3 regions of the Ensifer sp. ZNC0028 genome follow, and region 1 is predicted to be linked to each of the others. Evidence: riboswitches for the same ligand, from Rfam matches in the RefSeq annotation. Region 1 holds a riboswitch; each other region holds the start of a gene.
The links. A riboswitch is a leader RNA that binds a small molecule or an ion and turns the genes downstream of it on or off. The one in region 1 is predicted to bind cobalamin.
Positions count from the first base shown of each region.

Region 2: it holds a riboswitch for cobalamin, as region 1 does, so the genes downstream of both, L981_RS04410 (ABC transporter substrate-binding protein) here and L981_RS19165 (DUF1636 domain-containing protein) in region 1, are expected to answer to the same signal.
Region 3: it holds a riboswitch for cobalamin, as region 1 does, so the genes downstream of both, L981_RS28560 (CbtB-domain containing protein) here and L981_RS19165 (DUF1636 domain-containing protein) in region 1, are expected to answer to the same signal.

Region 1 is NZ_JTLA01000084.1:5,125-15,465, forward strand. Features, by position in the region: gene L981_RS19140 (SRPBCC family protein) at 1-275, shown strand, start outside; gene L981_RS19145 (aspartate:alanine exchanger family transporter) at 450-2,129, opposite strand; gene L981_RS19150 (bifunctional aspartate transaminase/aspartate 4-decarboxylase) at 2,371-4,023, opposite strand; gene aspT (aspartate-alanine antiporter) at 4,077-5,765, opposite strand; gene L981_RS19160 (RidA family protein) at 6,252-6,728, shown strand; cobalamin riboswitch at 6,913-7,129, shown strand; gene L981_RS19165 (DUF1636 domain-containing protein) at 7,234-7,647, shown strand; gene L981_RS19170 (ABC transporter ATP-binding protein) at 7,670-8,473, shown strand; gene L981_RS19175 (ABC transporter substrate-binding protein) at 8,470-9,423, shown strand; gene L981_RS19180 (iron ABC transporter permease) at 9,427-10,341, shown strand, end outside.
Region 2 is NZ_JTLA01000015.1:83,203-93,543, forward strand. Features, by position in the region: gene L981_RS04375 (putative Ig domain-containing protein) at 1-2,049, shown strand, start outside; gene L981_RS04380 (SulP family inorganic anion transporter) at 2,140-3,765, shown strand; gene L981_RS04385 (ParB-like protein) at 3,762-4,379, shown strand; gene L981_RS04390 (class I SAM-dependent methyltransferase) at 4,411-5,217, opposite strand; gene L981_RS04395 (pseudoazurin) at 5,214-5,651, opposite strand; gene L981_RS04400 (ABC transporter ATP-binding protein) at 5,663-6,424, opposite strand; gene L981_RS04405 (iron ABC transporter permease) at 6,421-7,473, opposite strand; gene L981_RS04410 (ABC transporter substrate-binding protein) at 7,470-8,486, opposite strand; cobalamin riboswitch at 8,636-8,829, opposite strand; gene L981_RS04415 (helix-turn-helix transcriptional regulator) at 9,022-9,345, opposite strand; gene L981_RS04420 (DUF899 domain-containing protein) at 9,518-10,219, shown strand.
Region 3 is NZ_JTLA01000135.1:3,907-14,247, reverse strand. Features, by position in the region: gene L981_RS28605 (cystathionine gamma-synthase family protein) at 1-330, shown strand, start outside; gene L981_RS28600 (VOC family protein) at 485-835, opposite strand; gene L981_RS28595 (TetR/AcrR family transcriptional regulator) at 958-1,554, opposite strand; gene L981_RS28590 (crotonase/enoyl-CoA hydratase family protein) at 1,638-2,453, shown strand; gene L981_RS28585 (helix-turn-helix transcriptional regulator) at 2,504-2,866, shown strand; gene L981_RS28580 (SRPBCC family protein) at 2,863-3,429, shown strand; gene L981_RS28575 (DUF1772 domain-containing protein) at 3,499-3,978, opposite strand; gene L981_RS28570 (NAD(P)H-binding protein) at 3,975-4,805, opposite strand; gene L981_RS28565 (TetR/AcrR family transcriptional regulator) at 4,910-5,602, shown strand; cobalamin riboswitch at 5,601-5,863, shown strand; gene L981_RS28560 (CbtB-domain containing protein) at 5,904-6,080, shown strand; gene L981_RS28555 (CbtA family protein) at 6,278-7,075, shown strand; gene L981_RS28550 (ferric iron reductase) at 7,114-7,968, opposite strand; gene L981_RS28545 (glucoamylase family protein) at 8,017-9,333, opposite strand; gene L981_RS28540 (DUF1194 domain-containing protein) at 9,481-10,275, shown strand.

The DNA of each region.
Region 1 (10,341 bases):
TCTTGATCGAGGAATGCGCCGCGCCGCACCGCCTGGTCGTGGTGATGAAGGATGACGCCGGCGCTTGGCGGATCGAGCTGACATTCACGCAGAAGGGCGATGAGACCGAGTTGCAGCTGCTGCAGACGCTGAGCGACCCGAAGCTCGCTGGAGACGTCGGGCCGGGCTGGGAATACTACCTCGACATGCTGGTCGCGGCGCGCGCCGGCAAGTCCCTGCCGTCATTCTCGGACTATTATCCGTCGCAGAAGGCGCATTATCTGGAAGGCGTGTAGACCGAGCAGGCCGCCAGTTGGACGGTCGCGTTCGATGCGCCGTTTGCCGCGTTGCCAGTGCGGGCCGCGCTGTTGTGTCGTTATGAGCGCGCGCGCCGCGACAGCAGCGGTTGTCCAGGGCGCTCCCTCACGATCGCAATTCGCTCCGAACGGCACCGCCCCGAGCCTCCCCGATTACACCAGCACGGTGACGAGCACCGCGCCCCAGAGTGCGAGGAGTACGTTGCCGATCGCGTAGCCGAGACCGTAGCCGAGGGTCGGGACCTTGCTTGCGGCCGCCTCCTGCACGGCGGCAAGCGCCGGGGCCGAGGTGCCGGCACCACAGCAGGTGCCGGCGAGCACGCCTTCGTTCATGCGGAAGACCCAGCGGCCAAGCGCGAGTGCCGCGACATGCGAGATCGCGCAGATCAGGAAACTGGCGATGACCAGTGCCGGGCCGGACTGGACGAGGCCGGCAACGAAGCTCGGGCCGGCGGAGATGCCGACGCAGGCGATGAAGGCGCAGAGCCCGACGCTGTCGAAGAACCAGAGCGTCGCCTCGGGCACGAAGCCGAAGGTGCGCCGCACCGAGCGCAGCCAGCCGGCGCAAAGGCCGGCAATCAGCACGCCGACGGCGACGCCGAGGCCGATTTCGAGCGCGCCGAGCTTCAGGGCGGGGATGCCGATGAGGCCGCCGAGGAAGATGAAGACGCCGACGAAAACCATGTCGGTCGCCGTCGTCTCACGGTCGGCATAGCCCAGAAGCGTGGCCGCTTCCTCGACATGGCGCCTGGCGCCGGCAATCGACATCACATCGCCGCGGCGTACCGTCAGGCCGGGAAAGATCGGGATCGGCTGGCCGGCGCGCAGAATGCTGCGCAGGAATACCGAGCGCGATTCCGGCTGCTGCCGTAGCTGCCACAGGCGTTTTCCGGCGACATCCTTGTTGGTCACCACCACGTCCAGCACTTCGACGGGAATGTCGAGAAGGGTGCGGTCGTCTATTTCGGTGCCGATCCGGCTGGAATATTCGACCAGGAAGCCGCGAAGGCCAGCAACGGCGATGACGTCGCCAGCCTGCAGCCGCTCCTTGCGGGCAGGGGTGATGATCTCCTGGCCCCTTCGGATCTGTTCGATATAGGCCTTCTGGTTTTCGGGCACCCTGGCTTCCGCCTCTTCGACGGTGAGGCCCACGAGGTTGTCGCTGATCACGAAGGCGCGTGCCTCGATTTCGCGGCGGGCGCTGTCGCCACTGTTTTGCGGGGCGATGTTGAGCTCGGCCTCGAGCTCGGCGCAGGCGTCCTTCAGGCTGCGGCCGAACAGGCGGGGCGCCAGTTGCGACTGCACCAGGATGGCGGTGACGACGCCGACGAGATAGGCGACGGCAAAGCCGGTCGCGACGGCCGATTCGAACTGGCTGGCAGCCTCCGGTGTCGGCGCGGTCTTGCGGAAGGTGTCGATCGCAACGCCGACGGTCGCCGATTCCGTCGCGCCGCCGGCAAGAACGCCGGCCGCCGTGCCGAGGTCGAAGCCGAAGAGCATGGAAAGCACGATCGCCACACCGAGGGCGACGACGCAGAGCGTTACGGTCACGGCGATCTGCGGCAGGGCGTCGGCGTTGAGGCTCTGGAAGAATTGCGGGCCGGTGCGATAGCCGATGGCAAAGAGGAAGAGCAGGAAGAAGGCCTGCTTCACGTCGTTGGAAAGCTCGGCCCCGGTCTGGCCGATCAGCACGCCGGCGAGCAAGCAGCCGGTGACGGCGCCGATCGTGACCCCGAAGACGGTGATCTTGCCGATCGCGTAGCCGATGCCGAGCGCCAGGAACAGGGCGAGTTCCGGGTGATTTCGCAGGATGTTGAAAACGGTGTCGATCACGCGGTAGGGCCTCCCGTTTGCCCGCCGAAGCGGACGCCCTCGGCCGGACTGCTCACTCTTCTGGCAAGGATCTGCAAGGGGATGGCCGCTTATGCCTTCAAACGTGAAGGGAACTCTGCAATCCCATGAATTCATGCCCATTTCTCAATTCTGGCGTGAGCGACAAGAGGCTCCGGCCGAAGCGGACGCAGGCAGCGCAGGCGAGGCGGCCGACCACCGGAGTGGCCGGCCGTTTGAGGCGTCAGCTGATCTTCAGGCCCTTGGCGGCCTGGTAGGTCTGGACGTAGCCGCGCGCCACCGAGCGCACGGCGCGGCCGATCTGCGAATAGGCGTCGTCATTGAGGTTGGCGAAGGAGACGCGCGCCGACCAGCTCGGCGCATCGAAGCCCGAACCGTTGAGCAGCACGATGCCGTGGTCCTCGGCAAGCCGGAAGGGGATGTCGAGCGGGTGGATGTTGTCCTTCACCCAGGTGACGACATCTTCGCCGACATATTTACGCAGCCAGAACTCGAAGTCGATGATGCCGTAATAGTGGTCGAAATAGATGCCCGGATTGGACTCGACCCCCATGCCCTCGATCAGGTTCCAGAACCGCTTCGTGCATATGGCCATGCAGGCCTTCTGGTAGACCTTGTCGACATCCATCAGCTCGACCAGGCTGAAAAGCGACATCATCACCTGTTGCGGCAGCGACAGGCCGGCGGTGTGGTTGAGCGCCACGTCGCGGCTGTCGGCGACGATGCGGTCGATGAACTTCACCTCGCGCGGCTTCGGCGTCATCGCCTTGTAGCGCTTTTCCAAGAGCTTCTGGATCGGCTCGCCATGGGCCTTGATCTTCTCGTCGAAGATGTTGTCCTGCGCCACCGCGATGACGCCGAGACGCCAGCCGGTGCAGCCGAAATACTTCGAGTAGGAATATACGCCGATGGTGTTGCGCGGCAGATGGCCGAGCAGCGACTGGAAGCCCGGAACGAAGGTGCCGTAGACGTCGTCGGTGAGCACGATCAGGTCGGGGCGCTTCTTGTTGACGAGATCGACAAGGCGCTTGATCGAATCCGGATCCATCGCAACGGCCGATGGATTGCCGGGGTTGACGAGAAACAGCGCCTTCACCTTGGGGTTTTCGAGTGCCTTGATGTCTTCGTCGGTGAACTGGAAGCGATCCTCCTGCTCGGCGCTGACATTGATCGTCTTGAGGTCGTAGTCCTCCAGTTCCGGCATTTCGAGATAGGGCGTGAAGATCGGCGTGCCGAGTGCGATCGTGTCGCCGGCGTTAAGCAGGCGGGCGTTCTTCAAGGCCTTGAAGATGTAGCACATGGCGGCGGTGCCGCCTTCGACCGGGTAGAGGTCGAACTGCGCCTTCGGCCGGTGGCCGGCGCACATCGCCCACATCAGGTATTCATGGGTGATGATTTCATTGTGATGCAGCGCCCGGTCAGGAACCGGATAGTTGTCGCCGATGATCGAATCCGTCAGCTCGTGCACGAAGGCGTCCGCATCGAAGCGGAACGTGGTGATGGCATAGTTGACGGCGTCGGAGAGCGTCTTTGCCGGCGGCACGCCTTCATCCTCTTCGTCCCAGTCCGCCGTGTTTTGCAGCAGCTTCTTCGTCCACTTCTCGAAGCGGGCATGGGCGCCGTCCTGCGGCGGCATGCCGGCCACACCGGCCTTCGGGTCGTAATAGGCGCGCTTGGCTTCCGTCAGCGCGAACTGGCCGAGCAGGAAGAAGGCTTCGCGGGCGCGCGTCGCCGTCCAGTTCGGGTTGCCGCGGCCGGCGTTGAGGAAGGCCTTGGCGGATTTCTGCGAGCTCGTCTTGGCGAGCTTGATCAGCTCGTCCTTGATTTCGAACGGGCTCAGATCGGAGATACTGTCGTAGAAATTTCTGTCCAACATGATCCACACTCCCTGTGATCAATAAGCGAAGGTCTCGGTTTCTGAAGCCCGCCTCAGGCGAGCATGATGACGATGACGAGACCGAAGATGGTGAGCAGCGTGTTGCCGATGGCGTAGGGCATGCCGTAGCCGAGCGCCGGCACCTTGCTCTTGGCCGCCTCCTGGATCATGCCGAGCGCTGCCGTCGTCGTTCTGACGCCGGCGCAGGCGCCAAACAGGATCGCCGGATGGAACTTGAAGACGTAATGGCCGATAAGTACCGAGGCGATCATCGGGATCGAGGTTGCGACCACGCCCCAGATGAAGAGCGAAATGCCGACTTCCTGAAGCCCGGCGACGAACCCGGGCCCCGCGCCAATGCCGACCACGGCGATGAAGATGTTGAGGCCGAGCGTGTTCATCAGCCACAGCGCCGGTGAGGGGATGCGGCCGAAGGCGGGGTAGGTGGTGCGCAGCCAACCGAGCACGAGGCCGGCCAGAAGCGCGCCGCCGGAGGTCGAAAGCCCGATCGGGATGCCGCCGATGGTGATGGTGAGCGCCCCGATCATCGCGCCGATGAAGAGGCCCCAGCCGAGGAAGGCGATATCGGTGGTCTCGACCGGCCGGTCGGCAAAGCCGAGCGCCTTGATCGCCGTTTCGACATGATGCTTGGCGCCGCCGATGGTGACGATGTCGCCGCGCTCGACGGTCGTGCCGGGCAGCACCGGGATCTCGACCAGCGAGCGGATGATCTTGCGGGCATAGACGCCGCGCGCCCAGTCCATGGTGCTGACCTCGGCCAGCGTCTTGCCGGCGAGTGCCTTGTTGGTCACGTAGACGTCGACCACCTCGGCTTCGGCGTTCAGCAGTTGCTTGTCCTCGACTTCCGTCAGCTTGGTGTCGAGGTTCTCGACGAGCAGGGCACGCCGGCCGGAGAAGGCGACGACGTCGCCCGGCTGCAGCACGGTGTTGCCGTCCGCTTCGATGATCTCGCTGCCGCGCCGGACCCGCTCGACATAGACGCGGATGCCGGGGAGCAGGTTCTTGACCGGCGTCCCGGTCAGGCCGCTTGCCGCATCGATCCGGTAGGCCCGAAGACCGAAGTCGTGGTAGGCGCTGGTGATGCCGGGTTCGCTGCTCGACGTGCCGCCGCCAAGCTTGGCCTCATATTCCTTGCAGGCGGCCGGCAGATCGATGCCGAGCAGCCTTGGCCCGAGCTGGGCGAGAATGATCGCCGAGCCGATCGTGCCCCAGATATAGGTCACCGCATAGGCGATCGGGATCTGGTCGGCAAAGGTCTTGGCCTGTTCCGGCGTCAGCCCGAGCGAATTGATCTGGTCGGTCGCAACGCCGATCGCAGCCGAGATCGTCTGCGAACCGGCATACATGCCGGCGCCATAGCCGAGCGGCAGCCCGGCAATCAGCGCGCAGAGATAGGGAACGATCAGGCAGAGCACCAGCACGGAGAGCGCAAAGGCGATCTGTTTCGGTCCGTCGGTGCTAAGCCCCCGCACGAATTGCGGCCCGACGCCGTAGCCGACGGCGAAGAGGAAGATCAGGAACAGGGTGGATTTGAGGTCACCGGAAACCTGGATGCCAAGCTGCCCGATGAGAACGCCGGCCAGAAGCGTGGCGGTGACATTTCCAAGGTTGAACCCCGCGACCTTGATCGGACCGATGAGGAAACCGATGCCAAGCGCGAGGAAGACGGCGACGGGTGGATAGGTCCGAAGCGTGTCGACGAAAAAATCGATGGGATTCACTGCTGCTATTCCCTTCAGAAAGTTGAGTTGCCATCACTTCATTTCGGGATCTGCGCGGCTAAGTTGAGCTTGTTTTCGGATCTTGTCGATGCCCAATCTTAATCCCGGCAATTGTCGCTTCGGTCGTCGAAATTCTCAACCGGCATAGGGTTACGTGAGCGTAACGTATGTTACATTTGAGCGGTTTTACTTGGGTGCGCGCCTGGCGGACGCCGCGATGCGTCCGCCGCATGCGATCGAAACACGGATGCGCGCGACAGTATCGCGCCGGCACTTCAACTCTGGTGTTGTAATTCGTAATGTTATCTCGCAACGTGAGGCATGAGGCGTTTTCTCTTGGCTATGCTTGAACATACGGCTGGAGGCGCAAGGAACGATGGGCCTTTCTGCTTGCGATAGGGGCGACAGAACTTCGAAGGTCGAGATGAAAAGCGGCATCGTCTCCGCAAGCGCGGCCGGTTCGTAAGGTGACGAGGAGGGGGAGCAATGATGGATGAGGTTATCCGTAGGCTGGGGGCGCTTGGCGTTCAGCTTCCAACGCCGCCGAAGCCGCTCGGCGCCTATCGCGCGGTGATCGAGGCGGGCGAGATGCTTCATGTCTCGATGCAGGGGCCGCTGCTCGACGGGCGCTTCGTGCACACGGGGCTGCTCGGGCGCGACGTGACGATCGACGAGGGGCGCAAGGCGGCCGAGCTGGCTGTGCTCAATGCGCTGGCGCAGATCCACGAACATCTCGGCCGTTTCGAGCGCATTCGCCAGATCGTCCGGTTGGAGGGGCATGTCGCCTGCACCGAGGATTTCCTCGACCACCCGAAGGTGCTCGACGGGGCCTCCGAGTTTCTGGCTGCCGCCTTTGGCGAAAGGGCCGGCCATATCCGCTCCGTCTGCGGCGTGCGCAACCTGCCGGGCAACGCCGCGGTGGCGGTGACGCTGACGGCCGAGCTCTTTCCGCCGGAGTTCTGAGGCGACACGGCTGCCTGTCGGTCGTGAGGCGGATTTTGGCTGTAGGGCGTCGGATCGTGTCCGACGCTCAATTTTCGGCTTGCGCGACGTAATGTTATTTAATAACAAACTGCGCATGACGATACGCCGCATGTTGATAGATCCTTCCCGCCTGTGCCGTGCGGTTGTCTCCCCCGCCGATTCATGCGAGGAAGGCGGTGATGGTGCTGCGTCCGCGACAATGCGGAGGCGGCTGAAAAGGGAACACGGAACGGACGACCCTGATGGGGCCGAGACCGTGGCTGCCCCCGCAACTGTGAGCGGAAAGCGCATTCACACCATGTCACTGGCGATCAGCCGGGAAGACGTGGATGCGCCACGACCCGCGAGCCAGGAGACCTGCCATCGAACCGATCAACCACAACGGACGGGGTGTTCCGATGGAAAAGAACTGGCTTTCGCACGACGGCTATCCGTCCTTCTGCCGTTTCGCCATCTCTTGCCGTCAGTCCGGCGGAGGGCAGGAATGGCTGAGCCGAATTTCCGACAGCACAAGATAACGGTCTGCACCGATTGCCGCTTCACCGGTGGCCCCTGCGCGCCCGGCGCCGAGCTGATCAAGCGGCTGAACGGCAGCATCGCTGCACTCGGCGCACCGCTCGATCGTGACTTCTCGATTGCCGGCACGGTGTGCATGGCGGCCTGCACGCGGCCCTGCACCATCGCCTTCCAGGCGACGGGAAAGGCAACCTATCTCTTCGGCGACGTCTCGCCGGACGAAGACATCGACGATCTCGTACGCTTTGCCACAACCTATGCCGAGCGTGGCGATGGCATGACGCGGGCGGCCGAGCGGCCACGCGGGTTGAAAGGCAAGACGCTTGCCCGCATCCCCGCAGCGATGCTCGTTTCCGAAGACCTCGGCGGGCACTTCCAATGACGGCGCAGGGAGGGATCAACCCATGAGCTGCACGGCAACGGGAGCGGCACTCAAGGTCGAGGGCCTTCACTGGGGGCCACGCGCGGGGCTGACGCTGGTCAAGGACATCGGCTTTTCGATCGCGGCGGGCAGCCGGCTTGCGATCCTCGGGCCGAACGGTGCCGGCAAGACCTCGCTTCTGCGCTGCCTCTACCGGGCGGTGCAGCCGAATGCCGGCCGTGTTTCGGTCGATGGCATCGATCTGTGGTCGATCTCGGCGCGCGAGGCGGCAAGGACGATCGCCGTCGTCCTGCAGGAAATGCCCGGCGACTTTCCCTTCAGCGTGCGCGACGTCGTGATGATGGGGCGCATTCCGCGGCGGGAAGGCTTGAGCGGCTGGAGCGATTTCGACCGCGATCGGGTGCAGCATGCACTCGCGCATCTCGATCTCGCGCATCTTGCCGGTCGCCAGTTCGCCACGCTTTCGGGCGGTGAGAAGCAGCGGGTGCTGATCGCCCGCGCGCTGGCGCAGGAGCCGCGCATCATCATTCTCGACGAGCCGACCAACCATCTCGACATCCGCCACCAGCTCGAAATCCTCGAGTTGCTGCAGACGCTGAAGCTGACGATCGTCTCAACGCTGCACGACATCAATCTCGCCGCCGAGTTTGCGACCGACGTCGCGATCCTGACCGCCGGGCGGCTGACGGCGTTCGGCACGCCCGAAGAGGTGCTCAGCCCCGGCGAACTTTCGGCCGCCTTCGGCGTCACTGCCACCGTTCACAATGCCGCCGCCGGCGGCGCCCGCTTTTCCTTTTCACTTCCTCGACAGGGATCTATTTCATGAAGATCAATATTGCCCCATTTTTCCTTCTTTTCGTGCTGGCCGCCGCAACCCCGGCGCTCGCCTATCCGGTCACGGTCAAGAGCTGCAACCGAGAGGTGACCTTCGACGCGGCGCCGAAACGCGCGATCGCCAACGACGTCAACTTGGTGGAGATGATGCTGGCGTTGCGGCTGCAGGACCGCATGGTCGGCTATACCGGCGTTTCCGGCTGGAAGACGCTGGACGAGAAGCTGCGCGAAGGCGTCAAGGAACTGCCGGAGCTTTCGGAGAAGTATCCGACCAAGGAAGTGCTGCTCAACGCCGACGCCGACTTCTTCTTTGCCGGCTGGAACTACGGCATGAAGGTCGGCGGCGAGGTCACGCCCGAAACCTTGGCGCCCTTCAAGATCGGCGTCTACGAGCTGACCGAATCCTGCATCCACGTGATGGCCAAGGCAAAGCCAACGATGGACGACATGTTCGTCGATCTTCTCAATCTCGGCCGCATTTTCGGCGTCGAGGATCGCGCCGAGACGCTGGTTGACGGCTACCGCCGCCAGCTTGCCGAGATCACCAAGGCGAACGCCGGCAAGGCAAAGCCGACACGGGTCTTCGTCTATGATTCGGGCGAGGAGAAGCCCTTCACGTCCGGCCGCTTCGGCATTCCGACGGCGATGATCGAGGCCGCCGGCGGCGCCAACATCATGGATGATGTCGACAAGAGCTGGGTGGAGATCTCCTGGGAGCCGGTGATCGAGCGCAATCCGGAAGTGGTCGTCATCGTCAACTACGGCGAGGTGAAGGCCGAGGACAAGATCGCCTTCATGAAGACCAATCCGGCATTCAAGAATGTCGATGCCGTCAGGAACGATCGCTTCGTCGTGCTCGACTATGTCGAGGCGACGCCGGGGCCGCGCAACATCGACGCCATCGCCCGTCTCGCCAAGACCTTTCACGGCGAAGGCCTGTAACCGATGCTGGCTGAGGATACGTCGGCTGACACCGTTGCGGTTTCGCGTGCCGCGTCTCAACGGGTGGCCCGCAGCGGTTTCGGCCTTGCCGCCGGCCTGCTGCTGCTTCTCCTGACGGTGACGGCCGCCGTATCGCTCGGCTCGGCGCAGATCCCGGTTGCGACCGTCTGGTCGATCATCGCCAGCAAGATCTCGCCCGGTAGCGTCGAGGTCTTCTGGTCGGCGGGCCGCGAGAGCATCGTCTGGGACGTGCGCCTGCCGCGGGTGATGCTGGCAGGCGTCGTCGGGGCTGGGCTGGGGCTGACGGGCGCCGTGCTGCAGGCGGTCACGCGCAATCCGCTCGCCGATCCGCATCTGCTCGGCGTTTCCTCCGGTGGCGCGCTCGGCGCGATCGTGGCGCTGCTGCACACCGGCATGATCCTCGGCCTTGCCACGGTGCCGCTCTTTGCCTTTGCCGGCGCGCTGCTCGCAACCGTGCTGGTCGCTTACGTCTCCCGCGTGCTCGGCAGCAGCGCCGACCGCCTGGTGCTGGCCGGCGTCGCGGTCGCCTTCGTCTTAACGTCCGTCGGCAACCTCATGATTTTCCTTGGGGATCCGAGGGCGACCCACACGGTCATCTTCTGGATGCTCGGCGGTCTTGGCCTGGCGCAATGGTCGCAGCTCGTCTATCCCGGCGGGGTGCTTTTCGTCTCGCTCGCCTGGCTGATGATCCGGGCGCGCGAGATCAATGCGCTCGCCATGGGCGACGAAACTGCGATGACGCTCGGCATTCCCGTGCGCAGCTTCCGGCTGACGCTGTTCGTCGTCACCGCACTTCTGACCGGGGTGATGGTCGCCTTTTCCGGCGCGATCGGTTTCGTCGGGCTGATGGTGCCGCATTTCGTGCGGCTCCTGGCCGGCAGCGACAACGTAAGGGTC
Region 2 (10,341 bases), on a different contig from region 1:
GCCATCACCGCCTCCGGCGGGTCGGCGCCCTATAGCTTCACGCTTGCCGGAGGATCGCTTCCCGCCGGCCTGACGCTCGATCGAGCCACCGGCGTGTTGGCCGGCACGCCGACGGCGGCCGGAAGCAACGCGTTTACGATCGCCGCGACTGACGCCTATGGCGCAACGGATGGAGCCGCCTATTCGCTGACCATTGTCCCGGCCCTCAGTGCACCGATCGTCCATGCTGTTTCCGTAACGGTTGCGGCCAAATCCTCGGGCAATGCGATCCCGCTCAACATCACCGGCGATCCGGCCGACAGCGTTGCGGTTGCTTCGCAACCGTCCCATGGCACCGCAAACGGCACGGGAACGACGATCAGCTACACGCCGGCTGCCGACTATTCCGGTTCGGACAGCTTCACCTACACCGCAAGCAACGCCGCCGGCACATCCACCGCGGCGACGGTGACGATCACCGTGAGCGCGCCGGCCTTCACCTTTACGCCAGCTGGCGGAAGTCTTGCCAATGCCATGGCCGGCGAAGATTACCGGCAGCAAATCACCGCCGTGGGTGGACGGGCGCCGATGCTCTACAGGATCGCGTCGGGCGCACTGCCTGATGGCATGGTCCTCAACGTCTCGACCGGTGAACTGACCGGACCGCTTGGCCCCAGGAGCGAAGGCGAATACGCCTTCTCGATCCGGGCGGAGGACGGCAACGGCGCGACCGGAACCGAGACATACAGACTGACGGTCACACCGCCTGAGATCACCGTCGGCGACAAGGTGATCGACGTTCCGGCCGGCGCGACGCCAGCCGACGTCTACCTCAACCGCGGCGCAACCGGCGGGCCTTTCACCGAAGCGCAGCTGAGCTTCGTCGAGCCGGCGAGCGCCGGTACGGCGGCGATCATTCGTGGCCAGCTCGCACAGGCCGGGCCGGTCGGCACACCAGTCGGATGGTATCTGCAGTTCACGCCGAACCCTGCCTTTTCCGGCAAGGCAAGGGTGGGTTACCGCCTGACCAGTGCGCTCGGCGTCTCGAACACCGGCACCATCACCTACAATCTTTCCTTCGGTGCACAGCAGGTGGCGGAAGACATCGACGCCCTCGTGCGGGGCTTCGTCGCCACCCGGCAAGACCTCATCGCGACAGGCATCTTTGTTCCAGGTCTCCTGGAACGGCGCCAGATGGAGCGGGCGGCCGATACGATCACGGCGCGAATGTCGCCGTCCGAAGACGGCATGACCGCGAACCTCAGCACCAGCCTGGCGCAGCTCGACGCCGCGCGGGATGCCGCCGACGGCATCTCCGACGCCCAGCCAAGGGCCTTCAATGCCTGGGTCGATCTCGCTTTCCTGGCGCATAGCCGCGACGAGAACGACGGCAAGTGGGGCAGCTTCGCAATGCTCAACGTCGGCGCCGACTACCTGCTGTCGGAAAAGGCGCTGGTCGGCCTGTCCTTCCACTACGACCGGATGACGGACCCGACCGACGCCGATGCCGAACTGACGGGAAACGGCTGGCTCGCCGGCCCCTATGCATCGCTGGAACTCGGCAAAGGCGTGTTCTGGGATACAAGCCTGCTCTACGGCGGCTCGGCCAACGACATCGACACCGCCTTCTGGGACGGCACGTTCGACACGACGCGATGGATGGTCGATACGGCGATCGAGGGTCAGTGGGATCTCGATCCATCGACCGTGCTGACGCCGAAGCTGCGCGCCGTCTACTTCTCCGAAACGGTCGACGACTACACCGTGCACAACAGCGCCGGCGACAGGATCACCATCGACGGCTTCGACCAGGAGCAGTTCCGGGTGAGCCTCGGCGCCGAGATCGAACGGTCTTTCCTGCTCGAAAACGGATCGACGCTGACGCCGAAGCTCGGCGCGACGGCCGGCTATTCCGGGCTCGACGGCTCCGGCCTGTTCGGCAATCTGACGGCGGGGATCTCGCTGGCAACCGCCGATTTCTGGCTGCTCGATCTCGGCCTGCTCCTCAACGTCGGCGAAGACGGGGAGAAATCCGTCGGCGGACGCGCCAGGGCCTCCCGGCAGTTTTGATGCTGGGCGGCGTCCCCGGGCGCGCTATGGATTTCGCCTGGCAATCCGCTAGATTCTCTGGCGGGCAGCAGGAGAAAGGTTGCGACGAGCGTGGGCAACAGGGACTGGATCGCGGGTCTGTCCGTCGCCGGATTGATGCTGCCCGAAGCTGTTGCCTATGCCGGTATCGCCGGCCTGCCACCGCAGCACGCCGTCGTCGCGGCTATCGTCGGTTGCCTGACCTATTCCATCCTCGGCCGCAGCCGTTTTGCCATCGTATCCCCGACATCGTCGTCGGCCGCCATTCTTGCGGCGACGATCGCGGCGTTGCCCGGTTCGACGGCGGACAAGATGGCACTGGTGACGGTGATGGTGGCGCTGACGGGTCTGCTCTTCGTCGTGGCCTCCCTGCTGCGGCTTGGAAACCTCGCAAGCTTCATCTCCCGCCCCGTTCTTCGTGGCTTCGCCTTCGGGCTGGCGGTCACCATCATCGTCAGGCAATTGCCTACCGTTACCGGCATCGAGGTGCCGGTAACCGACATCGTCCATCAGATCGCCGGGCTTTTTGCGGCGCTGCCCCGGTGGAACATGGTGAGCATCGCCGTCGGCGTCGCGTCCCTTGCCGCCCTCCTCGTGCTGCGGCGCGCTCCGTTTCTTCCCGGCGCTTTTCTGGTGCTTTGCGCCGGCATCCTGGCTTCCAGGCTGCTGGACCTTGCGGGCCACGGCGTGGCGGTGGTCGGACCGATGTCGATCTCGATGACCTTGCCGTCGCTCTCGCTCGTCGAATGGAGCCAGATCCGGCAGCTTGTTCCCTACACCTTGCCGCTCGTTCTCATCCTCTTTGCCGAATCCTGGGGCACGATCCGGTCGCTTTCATTGCGTCACGGCGAAAGCGTGACGGCCAATCGAGAACTGCTGGCGCTCGGCGCTGCCAATGCCGCCTCTGCCATCGCACAGGGCATGCCCGTCGGCGCCGGTTTTTCGGCGGGCTCCGCGGCCGAGGCTGCTGGTGCGCAAACCCGAATGACGGCGCTCGTCGCCGCAGTCGGCCTTGCGCTGCTCGTCGTCCTTGGCGCCGATCTGCTTCAGAGCCTTCCCGAGCCGGTCCTTTCTGCCGTCGTCATTGCCGCCCTGGCGCATGCGCTCGATCCTCGGCCGCTTTTGCGGCTGTGGAAACTGAAACACGACGTTGTCATCGCCCTGGCAGCGGCAGTCGGGGTCATCGCCTTCGGCGTCGTCAACGGCATCACCATTGCTGTCGCACTTTCGCTCGCCGTCTTGCTGCACAGGCTGGCCACACCCTATGTCGCCTCCCTTGGTCGCCTGGGACAAGGCCATGACTTCGTCGACATCGCCCGCCACGCGGACGCGCAAACGATGCCGGGCATCGCCATCTGGCGTCCGGCGCAACCTCTGTTCTTTGCCAATGCGGATGCCATCCTGACCGAGACGGCCGCACGGATCGGCCACGATCAGACCGCACGCGCCGTCATCCTCAGCCTCGAGGAAAGCTTCGACCTCGACAGCACCGCGCTCGATGCGCTGATCGAATTCGACACGCTTGTGCGCGCCCAGGGCAAGCACCTCTATTATGCACGGGTGCATGACCGGGTCCGCGACATGATCGCCCTGGCCGCTCCCCCGCTTCTCACCTATCTCAGCTACAGCGTCGATGATGCCGTAGCTGCCGCCTCCCAACCCGAAACGACCGCGTCCCTACCCGGAGCCGTTCGATGACCCCAAACTATGAGCCGCAACTGCAACCGATCGACATCGCCGAACTTCGCCCGACCCAGATCACCGTCGGCTTCCTCGAAGTCACTGAAAAACGGCGGGAATGGCGCAAGACTGCCAAGCGGCATGGCGCGGAATTCCTGGGACATCATATGGTACCGGTGGTGCTCGGCCCGAAGGAGCGACCGTATCTGGTCGACCATCATCATCTCGTGCGCGCCCTGCACGAGGAAGGCGTCGCGCATGTGCTGACCAGCATCGTGTTCGATCTCAGCCACCTGTCCAAGGACGAGTTCTGGTCGGTCATGGACCACCGCCACTGGATGTATCCGTTCGACGCACAGGGCCTGCGGCGATCGCACCAGGACCTGCCGCGCACGATCGCCGGCCTCGTCGACGACCCCTACCGGTCGCTTGCGGGCGCGCTCCGCCGCGCCGGCGGTTACGCCAAGGACGCAACGCCCTACAGCGAGTTCATGTGGGCAAACTTCCTGCGCTCGCGCATCGATGCAAAACGCATCGCCAATGACATCGACAAGGCCGTGCACGACGCGCTCGATCTTGCCCACGGCAAGTCCGCCAGCTTCCTGCCGGGTTGGTGCGGCGTCACCGATTGAACCAGCGCCTCGCGGTTCAGGGCACTGGGGTCTAGCGCGCAGTCGACGAATGCGCGGTCAGGATGAAGCGCCTGTAGACGAAGGTGCGGAGGCAGTTTCGCAGGTTGGCCGACTTGCGCTGGGCACGAGCGACCGGCGCATGGGACATTTTCTCGATCCCTTTGAAGCCCGCCTCCTCCAACAGACCGGAAAGCTGCTCGAACCGCAGCCCGCGACCGAAAGGCAGGGCACGCATGATCTCGGCATGGCGTTGGCTCAACGACCCGTCGTAATAGGGATCGGGCCCGGAAAACCTGTCGATCAAGGCCACCAGGCGTTCGGCGAGACGTCCGATCGGAGAAGGCTGCGCCCAGTCCCCGTCATAGATCACCAGCTTCCCACCCGGTCGCAGCAACCGGTGCCACTCGCGAAAGGTCGCCTCGGGCTCGGTAAGCGTCCAGACGAGGTGGCGACAAACGATCGCGTCATAGGCGGCATCCGGCTCCATGGTGTTTTCGGCATCGGCAAGGATGAAGCGCAGCCGCGGTTTGCCGGCGTGTTTCGCCTTGGCGACGGAAAGCATCGCTTCGGAGAAGTCCAGCGCCGTAACCTCGTGACCAAGATCGTGGATGAGCCTTGTGACCTCGCCCGTGCCGCAGGCAAGTTCAAGCACGCGCAGCGGCTTCACGCCAAGGGTGGCGCGGATCGGTTCCTGCCAGGCGGAAAACTCGGCTTCAGACAGGATGCCGTGGCCGAAAGCGAGATCGAAGGTCCTCGCGCGCTCCGACCAGTAGCTGCGGATCGCTTCCTTCAGATGAAAATTCGCGCGCCCTGCCCCTTCTTCGGTGTCGTTCGTCACTTTCCGAAACCGTTCCTGGCAAGGATCTCGTCAAACCGCTTGCGCGCCCGGGCCGGAACCTTGGCCGCCGCAAAGCCTGTGTCGACCTTCGCGTCGCCGACACGGATCACTATCACCATTCCCATCGCAAAATGGGGCGAGCACTTGATCCCGTAGAACCCCTCCGCGTCGAGCGTGACCTCGATCTCCTCGTTGATCCCGCCCTTGAAACCAGCGGTACCTTCGGGAACCATGCCGTCGACCGTCGCCGCGTTGTGGCCGCTGGTGGCAGCGATGAATTTCACCGTGTCGCCGGGGGCGATCTGGAGGAAGTCTGGCTCATAGACCATCGGTCCCGAAGCGTTACGGTTGAGCATCTTCACCTCGTGCATTTCGGCTTGGGCGAACTGGAAAGCGGTGAGAAACAGGGACAATCCGAGGAGAAGCGCGCGCATGTAAATCCTTGCTAGGCTGAATGAAAGCGGAAGATGGAGGTTCCGTCCTCGGGGTCGACGACGATGCTCGCACGAACACCGAAGACGGCGGCGATCCGTTCGACGGTCAGGACTTCACGCGGCGGCCCCAGCGCCACCAGCCGGCCGGCGGACATCATGCCGACGCGGTCGCAGCCAAAGGCCTGGTTGAGATCGTGTAAGGCGACGACGGAGGTTATCGGCAGGTCAGCCACCAGCTTCAGGATCGAAAGCTGGTGCTGGATATCCAGGTGATTTGTCGGCTCGTCGAGCAACAGGACCTGCGGCTGTTGCGCCAAGGCCCGCGCCAGGTGAACCCGCTGGCGTTCCCCGCCGGAAAGTGTTGCCCACGAACGGTTTTCGAAGCCCGCCATATCGGTATCGTCGAGCGCTTGCCTGACGATCCGGTCGTCTTCCGCCGACCAGGGCTGCAGCGGCGTGAGCCAGGGCGTGCGGCCAAGTTCAACCGCATCGCGAACCGAGATCGCTTCCGTCGTCTCGGCTTGCTGCTCGAGGAAGGCGATCAACTGGGCAGCCTGGCGGCGTGGCATGGCGTGCAGCATCTGCCCGTTGATCCGCACCTCGCCCGACGTCGACCGGACGATGCCGGCCAGCAGCCGCATCAAGGTCGATTTGCCGGAGCCGTTGGGGCCGACAAGGCCGAGTGTCTCTCCCTGCCGCACGGCGAGATCGACATGGGAAACGATCGCCTTGCCGCGGACGGACCAGCCGAGATCGCGTGCTTCCAGGATCATGATCGGTGCCTCCCGCGGATAAGGATCAGGGCAAAGGCCGGTGCCCCAACCAGGGCGGTGATCACGCCGATCGGCAGCACCTGGCCAGGAACGATCGTCCGCGACAGGATATCCGCCGCGATCAGAAAGACCGCCCCGATGAGGGCGGTTGCCGGGCCGAGCCGGCCATGACGCACACCAACGAGGAAACGGGCCGCATGCGGTATCACGAGCCCGACGAAGCCGATGGAGCCGACGATGCTGACCATCACGGCCGTCACCAGCGCGGTAAGGCCGATCAGCACCACCTGGACGGCCCGCACGGGTACGCCGAGCGACGCGGCGGATTCCGCCCCGAAGGAAAAGGCGTCGAGCGCGCGGGCATACCAGATGCAGGCGCCGAGCCCGACAAGGGCCACGGGCACGGCCAGCCAGACGTCCGGCCACCGCGCACCGCTGAGGTTGCCGAGCAGCCAGAACATGATGCCCCGCGCCTGCTCCGCATTGGCCGACTTGGTGATGATGAAAGAGGTCAGCGCGTTGAACAGTTGCGATCCGGCGATGCCGGCAAGCACGATCTGCCCTGTTCCGCGCAGAGTGACCCCGCCACCGGCGGCACGGGCGAGGATCGCCACCATGAGGAAAGCCGTCACGGCGCCGACAAAGGCGCCGAGCGACATCGAGACCGCGCCAGCCCCGAGGCCGGCGACGGTAACGGCCACGGCGCCGGTCGAGGCGCCGGCGGAGATGCCGAGAAGATAGGGATCCGCCAGGGCGTTGCGCAGGAGGGACTGGAGCACCATGCCCGAAACCGCGAGGCCCGCCCCGCAGCAGGCGGCAACGATCGCCCGCGGCAGGCGGTAGTTCCAGATGATCCCGACATCGATGGGATCGAGCCCATAGGTCGCGCCGAAAATCTTGTTCCCCAAGGTCTGGAGAACCGTCAAGACGGGTATCGGCGTTTCACCGATGCAGGTTCCGGCAAGAACGGTGGCAAACAGAGCCAATGTCCCCGTGGCTGCCCGGCCAAGCCGGGAAGCAGGGGCGCGCCGCGAGAGGCCGGTCTTCACTTCGCCAACCCGAAATCCTTAAGCGCAGCGGAGAGAACTTCAATACCGGCGACCGTTCTGATCGTGGCGTCCATCGCGTGCGCATCCATGACGACGATGCGGTTGTTCTTCACCGCATCCATCTGGCTGGCAACCGGATCGGTCTTCAGGAACTCGATCTTCTTCAGGTAGTCGTCGGCCGGAAAGCGCCGGCGATCCATCTTGGCGATGACGATCATGGTGGGGTTGGCCTTGGCGATCGTTTCCCAACCGACGACCGGCCATTCTTCGTCCGAGCCGACCACGTTGCGGATGCCGAGCTTATCCATCATGTAGGCAGGCGCTCCCTTCCGGCCGACCACATAGGGATCGATGTCCATCTCCGCGCTGGAGAACCAGAAGGCCGCAGACACATCCTTCAAATTGAGCGCCTTGGCCTGCTCAATGGCGTTGGCCTCACGCTTGGCGAGTTCTGCGACGAATGCCTCGCCTTTGTCTTGAACATCGAAGATCTGCGCGAGTTCACGCACGCCCTGATGGATGCTGGCAGTCGAGAAGAGCGCGCTTCGCGTGCCGTCCACACCCACCGAGTTGTCCTTGGCGACGCAGTCGGCCGGAAGGACATAGGTCGGAATTCCTACTTCGTGGAACTGGGTTCGGGTCGCAACGATCCCTTCGGGGCCGACGTGCCAGACGAACTGCACGGCGACGAGCCCCGGCTTCTTGGCGACGACGCTTTCAAAGCTCGGGTCGTTGTCCGCCAGGCGCGGAACCTTGGCATTGACCTCGGCAAATTCCGGCAGCACGTCATTGAACCAGACCGACGTGCCCGTAACCTTGTCGCCGAGGCCGAGCGAATAGAGAACCTCGGTTGCCGCCTGCCCGACGGTCGCCGAGGTCGCCGGCGCCTTGTCGAAGGTGATCGTCTCGCCGCAATTGTCCAGGGTCAGCGGATAGGCGGTGGGTTCGGCAGCAGCGGCGGTGGCGAAGAAGGCGAAGCCAGAGGCGGCAAGCAGGAAACGCGAAGCGGTCATGGCACATTGTCTCCGATCTGTTGATCGCGCGGATCGGAGGGGACGAGCCAGGACGCAATGATCGAACCGATGTTCAAGAGAACATCGACAGCCGGCACTTGTGGCGCGACCAACGACATCGACAACCTCCCCGGACACCCCGCCCGGCTTGTTCAGTTACAGGTGTCGGTAGGTCTCCTGACTGGCGGGTCTTGGCTCCCTCTCGGCCTTCCCGGACCATCGCCCAGTGGCATTTTCGAGAGAGGACTGGCCGCCTACAGTTGCGGGGGCAGTTTCGTTTCGCGGCGAGCCGCGGCGAATTCCCTGTTATTTCCTTTCGGAAACCGACGAGAATTCCCTACTCAACGAACGAGTGGAGCGCAAGCATGAAAGCGACGCTTTCGAAACACTTGCCAGGAAAGGTAGAAATTCTTTCGCGTCTCGTAATTTCACTAAATATCACTCCCCTCAAATAGGCAGAACATTGTCGATTGTCGGAAAACTATACACAAATGAATACTGTTTAAGTGATCCGTAATTCACACTATCTTCAGATTTACCCTTCGAGATCGGTCTTCAGCCTGTCGAGAATGGTCACGGCATGGGCGGCATAGTCGCTGATCCAGCGGTCGTAAATGTGCTTGATCGGCAGCGCATTGAGATAATTCCAGCGCTCGCGTCCTGCCCAGCTGACGATGATCAGCTCGGCGTCCTCCAGCACCTTCAGATGCTGCATCACGGTGCAGCGATCCATGTCTGAAAAGGCCGCGCAGAGCATGCCCGTGGCCTGCGCCTCGCCCTTGAGACAATCGAGCATCGCCCGCCTGCGCGGGTGAGCCAACGCCTTGAAAACCAGATCTTCGTCCTGCTTGCTTGACATGTTATGTTTTTGCAACATATTGAAACTGGACGCAACGGAGACGGCGCCGATGAGACCTGTTTGCGAGCTTTCGCGAGAACTGCAACCGAGCCTGACGGCTGGATGCCGTCGATCGGAGTCAGCTTTGCACCGACACCTCCAAGCAAACCGCGGAAAAGGGAGATGATTGAGAATGCTGCCTAAAATCGCTTCAATGGATGAGTGGCAAGTCGCACTCGAACAACAGATTGCCAGGGAGAAGGCACTTACCCGCGCACGCGATGAAGTGAGTGCCGCGCGCCGACGCTTGCCGATGGTCAGGATCGACAAGGACTATTCGTTCGAGGGGCCCGAAGGCACGGTAAGCCTCGCCGACCTCTTCGACGGACGGCGACAACTGATCGTCTATCACTTCATGTTCGCGCCCGGATGGAAGGCGGGCTGCGACGGCTGCTCCTGGGTCGTGGACGCGATGACCCATCCGGCGCATCTCAACGCACGCGATACGTCCATCGTGCTGATTTCGCGCGCGCCGCTGGAGACGCTGCAGAAATACCAGGCCCGGATGCAGTGGCAGCACCCAGTCTGGTACTCGTCCATGGCGAGCGACTTCAACCACGACATGGGAGCCACGGTCGCCGATCCGGATGACCCGACAAGGACCAGCGAGCGCCATGGCGTCAGCGTCTTCCTCAGGGACGGCGATCATATCTACCGCACCTATTTCAACGGTGCGCGTGGCGTCGAGTATCTCGGCAGCATGTGGACCTATCTGGATCTGACGCCCTACGGTCGCCAGGAAACATGGGAAGCCTCTCCCGCGGGATGGCCGCAGACAGAACCCTATGTCTGGAACCGGCGGCACGACGAATACGGGACCGAACCGGCTTTTTGATTTTCCGCGGCGGCGAACATGGAATTGTCGAGCCGCCGTTCCTACGTCTTGTCTGGCCGATCGCCAGACCTGCGTCATTGTCGCGCGCCCGAATAGGGATCGCGGCAATGGTGAAGGGATGC
Region 3 (10,341 bases), on a different contig from region 1:
TACCTGCCCTTCCACGGCGAGGACACACCGGTCGGCCGCACCTTCAAGGCGCAATGCACCGGCGCCGGCTCGACCTTCTCCTTCGACATCGCGGGCGGCCAGGAGGCGGCCTTCCGCTTCCTCAACGCGCTGCAGATCTTCAAGCTTGCCGTCAGCCTCGGCGGCACGGAATCGCTCGCCAGCCACCCGGCGGCCATGACCCATTCCGGCGTGCCGATCGAGGTGCGCCACCGCATCGGCGTGCTGGAATCAACCATCCGCCTGTCGATCGGCATCGAGCATCCGGACGACCTCGTGGCCGATCTTTCAAACGCGCTGTCGCTCGCCTGATGCAAGAGGCCGCCGGTTTCGCCGGCGGCCTCTTCGCTGATTTCAGATGGCGCAATTCCGGACGAAAAACCGCTGTGCACTTTTCCTGGAATTGGTTTGCTTGGCCGGCGCAATTCCTGACGGAAAACCGCTGCGCACTTTTCCTGGAATTGGTTTAGTGCGCCAGGATGTTGACGATATTGCCGAATGGGTCGCGCATATAGAAACGGCGCACGCCCCAGGGCTCGTTGGTGATGTCGTAGACGATCTCGACGCCGGCGGCCCTGGCGCGTTGATAGGCCCGGTCGACGTCGTCGACCTCGATCGAAAGCACCGGCACCGGCGTATCGTTGCCGCCCTCGCTGGCGATGCTCACCTGCGGCATCGCGGCCTTGCCCTCGGCGGCAAAGGTCAGGATCCAGCCATGGTCCATCACCACGTCCAGTTCCAAAAGGTCACCGTAGAAGGCGCGCGCCACCTGCGGGTCCGGGGCGTAGAGGTTTGAGACGATACGCTTGACGGTCATGCATTTCCTCCTCCGGTGAGCCGCAACGCGGCCACATCGGCGCTCAATGGTTGTTCGGCTCCTGGCACTGCATCCTATACTGCCCGCCGATGGCAGCCGTTTGAAGCGGAAGTTGCAGCGCGTCAGGATCCCTCCCCGTCCGCGCCGGCAAGCGCGACCCGCACCAGCGTCGCCGCCGCCTTGCCCGCCATCTCCATGTAGCTCGCGTCCCGGTGCAGCAGCACCACGGCGAAACTGCCGTCAAGCAGCAGCAGGATCTGCTTCGCCAGCATGGCAGGCTCGGCAGTGCCGGCTTCGGCAAAGGTCTCGGCCATCCAGGCCTCGAACTTCTTCTTGTGGGCCGCACCGATGCGGATCGCCGGGTGGCCCGGCATGTTGGCAAGTTCGGCAGAGGTGCGCAGGAAGCCGCAACCCTTCCACTTCGGATGGCGCGCCGCCCGCGCCAGGTTGACGAAGATCGCCTCGACCCTGTCGGCAAGGTCCCCGTCGCCCGCGTCGAACCACTTGCGAAAGAGTTTCAGATTGGGCTGGTCGCGGCTCTCGAGGTAGGCGGCGATCAGCGCGTCCTTGCTGTCGAAATGATAGTAGAGCGTGCGCTTGGTCACGCCCGCCGCCTCCGCCACCGCATCGACGCTGACCGCACGGATGCCCTCGGCATAGAACAGCTTCTCCGCCGCTGCGACGATCACGTCCCGGGTCGACTTCTCTGCTTTCGTCATCTCTTAAGTATACCGACTAGTGAATATACATCCTATCTTCCCTCACCTAGCCTCTCCTCGTCAACACCTGCCGGAGAGCAACAATGTCGAACACCGTGCTGCTGCAGATTTCCGAGGGTATCGCCCTCCTCACTCTCAACCGCCCGCAGAAACTCAACGCGCTGAACTACGAGCTGATCGACCGGCTCATGGGCCTTCTCGACGAGATCGAGGTGAACCATGCCGTAAGCGCGGTGATCATCACCGGCGCCGGCGAGCGGGCCTTTTCCGCCGGCGGTGATATTCATGAGTTCTCGGACAGCGTCGCCAAGGGCGTGAATCCGGCCGTGCGCGATTTCGTCCGTCGCGGTCAGGGCCTGACGGCGCGGCTCGAGGCCTTCCCGAAACCGATCATCGCCGCCGTCAACGGGCTTGCCTATGGCGGCGGCTGCGAGATCACCGAGGCCGTGCATCTGGCGATTGCCAGCGACCGGGCGCGCTTTGCCAAGCCGGAGATCAAGCTCGGCATGCCGCCGACCTTCGGCGGCACCCAGCGACTGCCGCGGCTTGCCGGCCGCAAACGCGCGCTGGAACTGCTTTTGACCGGCGAGGATTTCCCGGCCGATCGCGCGCTGGAGTTGGGGCTCGTCAACCGCGTCGTCCCGCATGACGAACTGATCGCGTCCGCCCGTGACCTGGCAAAGCGCATCATGGCGCACTCACCACTCGCCGTCCGCTCGATCATCACTGCCGTCACCCGCGGCCTCAACATGTCGATCGCCGAGGGATTGCAGGTCGAGAGCGAGCAGTTTGCCCAGATGGTGCCGACCGACGACCTTGCCGATGCGCTTGCCGCCTGGAAGGGACGGCGCATCCACGACGACCCGCCGCGGCCCGGTCTTTTTTCGCGATATTTTTAAATTCAACCGAACGGTTGACAATTAGGTACATCGAGACGATATTCAACAATATGGTTGAATATCAGAACGCACATCTCGATGCCGTGTTTCACGCGCTTTCGGACCCGACGCGGCGCGCCATGCTCCAGGACCTCTCGCAGGGCGAAAGACTGGTGGGAGAGCTTGCGGCGCCGTTCTCGATCTCGCTGGCCGCGGCATCGAAGCACATCAAGGTGCTGGAAGGAGCAGGTCTGGTGCGCCGCGAAGTGAAAGGTCGCACGCATGTGTGCCGGCTCGATGCCGCGCCGATGCATGCAGGCATGGAGTGGATGCGCCACTACGAAGCCTTCTGGCGCGCCCGCATCGACGTACTCGAGGCGCTGCTTCTCGCCGAAGACGCCACCAACCAACCTGATCCGGAGGATAAGCCATGACTTCGTCTGCCACAGCCTTTGCCGGCGCCGATTACGGCCGTGTCGTCGCACCGGACGCGGTGCGCATCGAGCGCCTGCTTCCCGGCCCGATCGAGCGGGTCTGGTCCTATCTGACGGAGGAGAGCAAGCGCCGCCTCTGGATGGCGTCCGGAACGATCGGGTCGAAGGAAGGGGCCGAGGTCGAGCACGTCTTCCGCCACTCGGAACTGACAGCGGAAGACGACCGGCCACCGCAGAAATATGCCGAGCACGCCGGCGAGGTGCGCAATTACGGTCACGTGCTCGCCTGGGAGCCGCCTCGGCTGCTGGCCTACACCTGGAACGAAGAGACCGGCACGCCCTCGGAGGTCCATTTCGAACTCAGCCCCCGCGGCGACAAGGTGCTGCTCGTCGTCACCCACAAGCGCATCGCCGACCGCGCCATCATGACCAGCTTCTCCGCCGGCTGGCACGTGCATCTCGACATTCTGCGCGCGCTGCTGGAAGGCGAAAAGCCGGCGGCCTTCTGGAGCAAGTTTGCCGATCTTGAAGCGCAATACGACGCGCGTATTCCCAAGCCCTGACGGCGGGATGGGTTCAGAGGTCAGGACGCGCGCAGGCGCCGGCAAGGATCCACTTGCCGGCGCTTTTCGTCAGGCACGGGCGAAACCGAGAATGAAGAACGCCAGCGCGCCGATCGACGCGAAGCTGCGCACGTGGTTCCACCAGACCCAGTCGGTCAGATAGCGCTCACGCCAGAGATCGGTCGCCGCCTGGCCGGGCGCTGCGGCGGCGAGCGCATCGTTCATCGGCACGTTGAAGACGATGGTCACCAGCAGCACGCCGACGACATAGGCGACACCGCCGGCGGCAAGCCACCACCGGCCCTCGCCGCCCGAGAGGAAGGCGACGACGATGAGCGCCAGGGCGAGCAGCGCCGTGCCCATGAAGGCGCTGAGGAAGATCGGGTTCTGGATCACGACATTGATCGCATTCATCGCAGCGATCCCCTGCTCCGGCGGCAGCCGCGACAGGGCCTGCATGATGCAGACCGAGAAGATGAAGAACAGTCCGGCCATCAGGCCGGAGCCGATCGCGGCGGCAAACGCCAGAGCGGGGATCAGGGGGATCATGCGGCAAGACTCCATACACCGGTTGCTGCGGTTTCCCGAGCGTAGGCTGCAAAGTCACGCGGACGCCGCCCAAGCACATGCTCGACATCGGACGTCAGGTTTGAATTGCGCCCGTCGAGCACCGAGGTGAAGAGATAGCGGATGAGTTCGACATAGTCATCAGGCACGCCGTCGGCCTGCAAGTGCGCCGCGAAGTCGGCAATCGGGATGGCCTGATAGGAGATCGGGCGGTTGGCTGCCGCGGCAATTTCGGCCACGGCGTCGGCAAAGGTCATCAGCCGCGGGCCGGTCAGCGAATAGACCTTGCCGATATGGCGGTCGTCGAGAAGCGCTTCGACAGCGACGTCGGCAATGTCGTCGCAGCTGATGAAAGGCTCGGTCACCGTGTCCACGGGCAGGAAGACGGAACCGCTCAAGACACCCTCGGCGAGGAAGCCTTCGTCGAAATTCTCGAAGAACCAGCTGCCCCGGATGACCGTCCAGTCGGCGCCGGAGGCCTGCAACGCGCGCTCTGCCGCTTCCGCCTCGTCCTCGCCACGCCCCGACAGCAGCACCAGCCGCTTGACGCCGGCGCTGACCGCAAGGCTCGAGAACTTGGCGATCACCTCGACGGAGCCCGGCACCGCCAGATCCGGCTGGAAGCAGACATAGATGCGATCGACGTTTTCAAGGACCGGCGCCCAGGTCGTCTCTTCCGTCCAATCGAAGGAAGGCGACGCCGAACGGGCACCGATGCGCACCGCGACGCCCTGCTCCCGAAGGCGCTCGGCCACCCGCCGCCCCGTCTTGCCGGTACCGCCCAAAACCAGTGTGACTTTCTGAGACATCGTTTCCTCCTGAGGTTCCACCAACAAACATGAGTATCTCTCACATTTGCAAATGTGATAAATCCTCGTATTTTAGGAGTCAAGTCAAAATGTGAGCATTACTCATGATTCCAGATGCAAGCCCCGCCACGCTTCCCGCCGACGACGAGCCTGCGCTGCGCCGGACACCGAGCCAGAAGCGCAGTCGCGAGCGCGTCGAGCAGATCCTTGCCTGCGCGACGGCGCTCATCCAGGAAAAGGGCAGCGACGCCATGCGCATGAGCGAAGTCGCTGAAAAGGCTGGGATTTCAATCGGCTCTCTGTACCAGTACTTCCCCGACAAGGCCGCGATCGTGCGCACGCTTGCCGAGCGCTACAATGCGGTCTGCAACGAGTGCATCGCGGCCGAACTGGCCAAGGTGACCTCGATCGCCGAGTTGCGCGACGCCTTCTCGCTTTTGTTTGACATCTATTACGAGATGTTCCTCGCCGAGCCGGTCATGCGCGACATCTGGTCGGCGATGCAGGCCGACAAGGCGCTGCGCGAAATCGACCTTGCGCAAAGCCGCGCCGGCGGAAAGCTGCTTGCCGATGTGTGGGCCCGGCTTGTGCCGGCGACGCCGCGCGAGGAAATCGACAGCGCCGCCTTCCTGATCATGCACCTCGGCGACTGCACCATGCGGCTTGCGGTCTCGGTCGACCGGGCCGAGGGCGACCAGATCGTCGAGGCCTACAAGCGCATGACCATCAAGGATTTTGTCGCGGATGGACCGCGCCGCGGCGCAGGCTCAATTGACAACTCCATGACAGAATCCTAATCATCTGGGATCGATTGGTTCCCGGGACGCGAACGCGTTTCGGGAGTAAACGGGAACGTGACGGATGGACCCACTCTGGGCATTCAAATCACGGCCGACCCCGCGACTGTAGAGCGACGTCGATCTGCCATTCCGGAGCGATCCGGAAGAAGCCACTGGAAAGGCCGCGAGAGGGCGGCCGAACTGGGAAGGCGAGGCAGACCGGGGGCATCGAGCCCAACGCCGTGAGCCAGGAAACCTGCCACTCGATGCGGGCATAGGGCCCAACCGGGAATTTCCCGATGCCATCACGGAGGTTGTCATGGCTACGTCTACCATTTCGAGCACCCCGCTCTCCCTCAGCGATCGTCTGACCGCTGGCGTCATCGCGCTCTTCATCGGCGCATTCCTCGTCTTCGGCGCCGGCCTTGCCAATTCGGCCGTGCTGCACGACACGGCGCACGACACCCGCCACTCCTACGGCTTCCCCTGCCACTGACCGATGCCTCGGAACGTCAACAACGTTCCGCATCGAACAATCTGCGGACCTGAACGCATCCGGCCCGCGCCGGATGTCGGCTTGTGTGCATCCCGGTTTTTCCGGCGTGCGAAAGCCATCCGCAGCACAGGCAAAATGGGAAGACTCAAGGACCACGCCGCAGCGCGTGGCTTTTGTCGTTATCGAGGGATTTCAAGATGATTGTCAGAACGCTTCTGGCCGCGATCGTGGCTGGATTGATTGCCGGTGTCTTCATGACCGGCGCCCAGGAATTGCGCGTCACGCCGCTGATCCTGCATGCGGAAGAATTCGAAGGCGAGGCTCCGGCCCCCACCGAACAGCCCGCGGCCCAGCCGGGTGCGGCACAGCCCGCCGCGGAAAACCACGACCAGCATTCGTCGCTCAAGGCCGTGTCGCCGCTTAGCGCCTTGCTCGACGCATTGTCGCCGATCACGCCCGCCTATGCCCATGAGGGCGAGCACGAGGAAGGCGGCATCATGTTCGGCATGAGCCGCTTCTCCGGCACGCTGATCGCGAACCTCGTCACCGGTTCCGGCTTCGGCCTGCTGCTCGCCGGCGTCAGCCTGGTGATCGGCTATCCGATCACGCTTCGGAACGGCGCGCTCTGGGGCGCCTGCGGCTGGCTTGCCGTGCACATGCTGCCGGCGATCGGCCTGCCGCCGGAACTGCCTGGCTTTCCGGCCGCCGAACTCGGCGACCGCCAGACCTGGTGGCTCGCAACGGTGGCGCTTTCGGCCGTCGGCCTTTATCTCGTCGTCCTGCGCGAGGAGATCGTCTCCAAGGTCGCGGGCCTCGTGCTGATCGCAGCGCCCCATGTCTACGGTGCGCCGCAGCCGCTCGACATCACCAGCAACGTTCCGGCCGTGCTCGGCGCAGAGTTTGCGGTGGCCGCACTCGCCACTACGCTCGCCTTCTGGATCGTGCTCGGCGTCGTCTCCGGCTTCATCAACGAGCGCTTCGTCAAGGCACAGTGATCGGCGATCACGGATCGTCACCAAAGCGACGGCGGGGTTCAGGCCCCGCCGTTTTGCATGAGATGCGCCGCCAGCCGCGCACGGCGATCTTCCGGCTCCAGCAGGACGCAGGTGTCGCAGAAGCTACCGCCCTCCGTCTTGAAATAGAGACAGCAGCCGCAGCGGATCCGATACTGGCGCGAAATGTGTTCACCACTTGCCGGATGGACAGCCGAAATCTGCTCGTAGCAAAGCTCATCAGAATAAAACCGCGAGCCGGGCCGCTTGACGATCGCCAGCGCCTCGGCCATGCCGCGCGCCTCATCCCCGATCGCGCGGCCGATTTCGAGGAACGCGCCGGCAAGGGCATCCGCCGCGAGCCGCCACTGCGCCCCGCTCGAGAGCCCTGTCCGTGCCTTGAGAACTGCAATGACGGGCGCCAGATGAGCGATGAAGCCCTGTTCGAAAGCGCTGACGCCCTCCTCTCCACCCTTGCGCCCCATCGCCGGCGGCTGGAGGCGAAAATGATAGCGTTTGCCCGCGACTTCGGCACCACGGTGAAGCCGCGCCCAATCCTCGAAACGAATGCCGGCGACCTCCGGCTGCAGCCCGGCGCCGAGATGGAACGCGCCGAGGACCACGCTCAACTGACGGCTATAAAAGGCGATCAGATGCGCCGCGCGGATCCGGTCGGTCATCCCGACCCCGAAGAAATCCTGATAGGCGAGCCCCTCCTCAAGGCCAGCGCTGCCCGCAGCCCAGAAGTCGCCCGGCGCGCTGAATTCGCTGGCCGCCGGCCCGAGCGAGACGGCAGCCTCCGGAAACTGGGCACGCAGACGGTCAGCCACGGCCAGCGCCTGCAGCGCAAATGCCGCCGCGATCTCCGCTGTCGGCTGGTGGTCGTTCAAGCGCATGCCGTCTCCGTCGCCCATTCTCATCCTCAGGTGCCGGATGCGGGCGGATTACCCGCGTGCGACATCCCTCTCCTGCAGCCAGCCGCCGTCAAAGCCCGCCCTCTCAAGGCCGCGGCGGATCGCCGGTATGCTGCGCATCAGCGCCCAGACAAGGCCGCTTCGCCAGTTCTCGATCATCATGACAACGAGGCCCTGGTCAAGACCGACGACCCGCGCATCGATCCAGCCCTCCGGCCCGCCGCCATCAAGGCTTGGGTTGAAGCCGCCGGGAAAGCGCCCCTCGTTCAGAAGTTCCGGATAACTCTTCGCCATATGCACGAGGGAGGCCTGCGCCGCCTCCGGCTCGAACGGCAGGCAAGCAAGCGGCGCCCAGGGCACGAGCGTGCCATCATCAGGGCCGTAGGGCGCGCCGCGGTTCACATAGCCGAAAAGCCGCTGCTGGCGCCCATCGCGAAGCCGCAGCCGGCCGCGTGGCGCATGGCAGGCGCTGAGGCCCCACAGGTGCTCGCCATATCCGGCGAAGTGTCCGGGATTGGAGCGCGCATGGTCCCGCTGCAACTGGATGGCGCGCCGGGAATTTTCGAAATAGTCCGTTCCCCGCTCCCGCATCGGCCGGTCGGCCAGCCCACGCAGATCGAGCCAGGCCTGCGGGAAGAGATGGATGAAGAGCGGCGCTGCATGCAGGTGCGGCCGGCCCTCGACGGGGATCCAATCATGACCCTCGGCATAGGCCGCATAATGCTCCGGTTCGATCGCATGTTCGGGCGCGCCGAGTGCCAGCACATAGAGCAGCAGCGCTTCGCTATAGCCCCGCCAGCGATGTTTCAAAAACCGCCCCGGCGGCCGCCAGCCCATCGTCAGCGTATCGCCGCGATTGAGCGCCCAGCGCCAATCGACCCGAGCATAGAGCCGGTCGGCAAGCTCGCGGATCTCGCCTTCGACCGCGTCGTTCCGACAGAAATAGGCGGAAGCGGTCAGGACGCCGGCGATCAACAGCGCCGTATCGACCGTTGAAAGCTCGCTCTGCCAGGCGCGCTCGCCGGTCCGCATGTCGAGGAAGTGGTAGTAGAAGCCGCGATAGCCGGTCGCCTGCCGGTGGCGGGACTGCGGGCTTTGGGCAAGGAAGCGCAGGGTCGCCACCACGCGCCGCGCCGCATCGCCGCGCGAAAGCCAGCCGCGCTCGACGCCGACCGGATAGCAGGAAAGGCCGAAGCCGGTCGCGGCGATACTCGCTGGCGCGCCCGGCAACGCGGTGTCGGCGATCAGCCCAGTGACCGGATCGGAATGTTCGAGGAAATAGCCGAACGCCGCCTGCTGCAATCGATCGATCTGAAATCGCTCGGTATTTTCGCTTCGCTGCTGCATCCCGCCTTTCCCGGTCGGCATCCGGGCTCATGCATGACCCGGAAAAATCACTCTTTAGTGAAGGCCAACTACACCCAAACGGTCGCCGAAATCCAATCTTGTGTTACAGTCTTCTAATCTGACCGCGCGCAATGACTGGTTGAAGCGATGTTGAGCGTGTTGGCGTTACTCCTTTCATTGAGTGGTGGCCCGAGCCCATCGACCGCCGAGGCGGCGAATGTCGACGTCGAACTGATCCTGGCGGTCGACATGTCCGGCTCGATGGATCTCGACGAGGCCCGCATCCAGCGGGCCGGCTATGTCGAGGCGTTGCGGCACCGCGACTTTCTCGATGCCGTCGAAAGCGGTCAGCTCGGCCGCATCGCGATCGGTTATTTCGAATGGGCTGGAACGGTGAACGAATCCTCCGTCGTCGCCTGGCGGGTGATCGACACCGCCGCCGACGCGGATGCCTTCGCCAAGCTGATCGAGCAGCGCCCGGTCGGCACGCGGCGCGGCACCTCGATCTCCAACGCCATTACCTACGGCACCGCACTGATCGATTCCAACGCGTACAGCGGCGTGCGGCGGGTCATCGACATCTCCGGCGACGGGCCCAACAACATCGGCCCGCCGGTGCTTCCGGCCCGCGAGACCGCGATCGCGCGCGGCATCACCATCAACGGGCTCGCGATCCTCATCCGCCCGTCGGTTTCCACCGGCCCGCTCGACCAGTATTATGCCGAATGTGTCATCGGCGGCCCCGGCTCCTTCGTGCTGCCGGTGCACGAGCCCGAAGATTTCTCCATCGCGATCCGCCAGAAACTGGTGCTCGAAGTCAGCGGTCTGCAACCGCCGCCGACGATACGCTATGTCGATGCCTTCCCGGCCCCCGACTGCCTGGTCGGCGAGAAACTGCGGCCCGGCTTCCTCGACCGCGTCTATCCGGAACTCGACAAGTAGCCTCGCCCGACCTGAGGATCATGCGCAATCCCACGCAACCTTTGCGCGTCAGATTGTCGTTTCCCT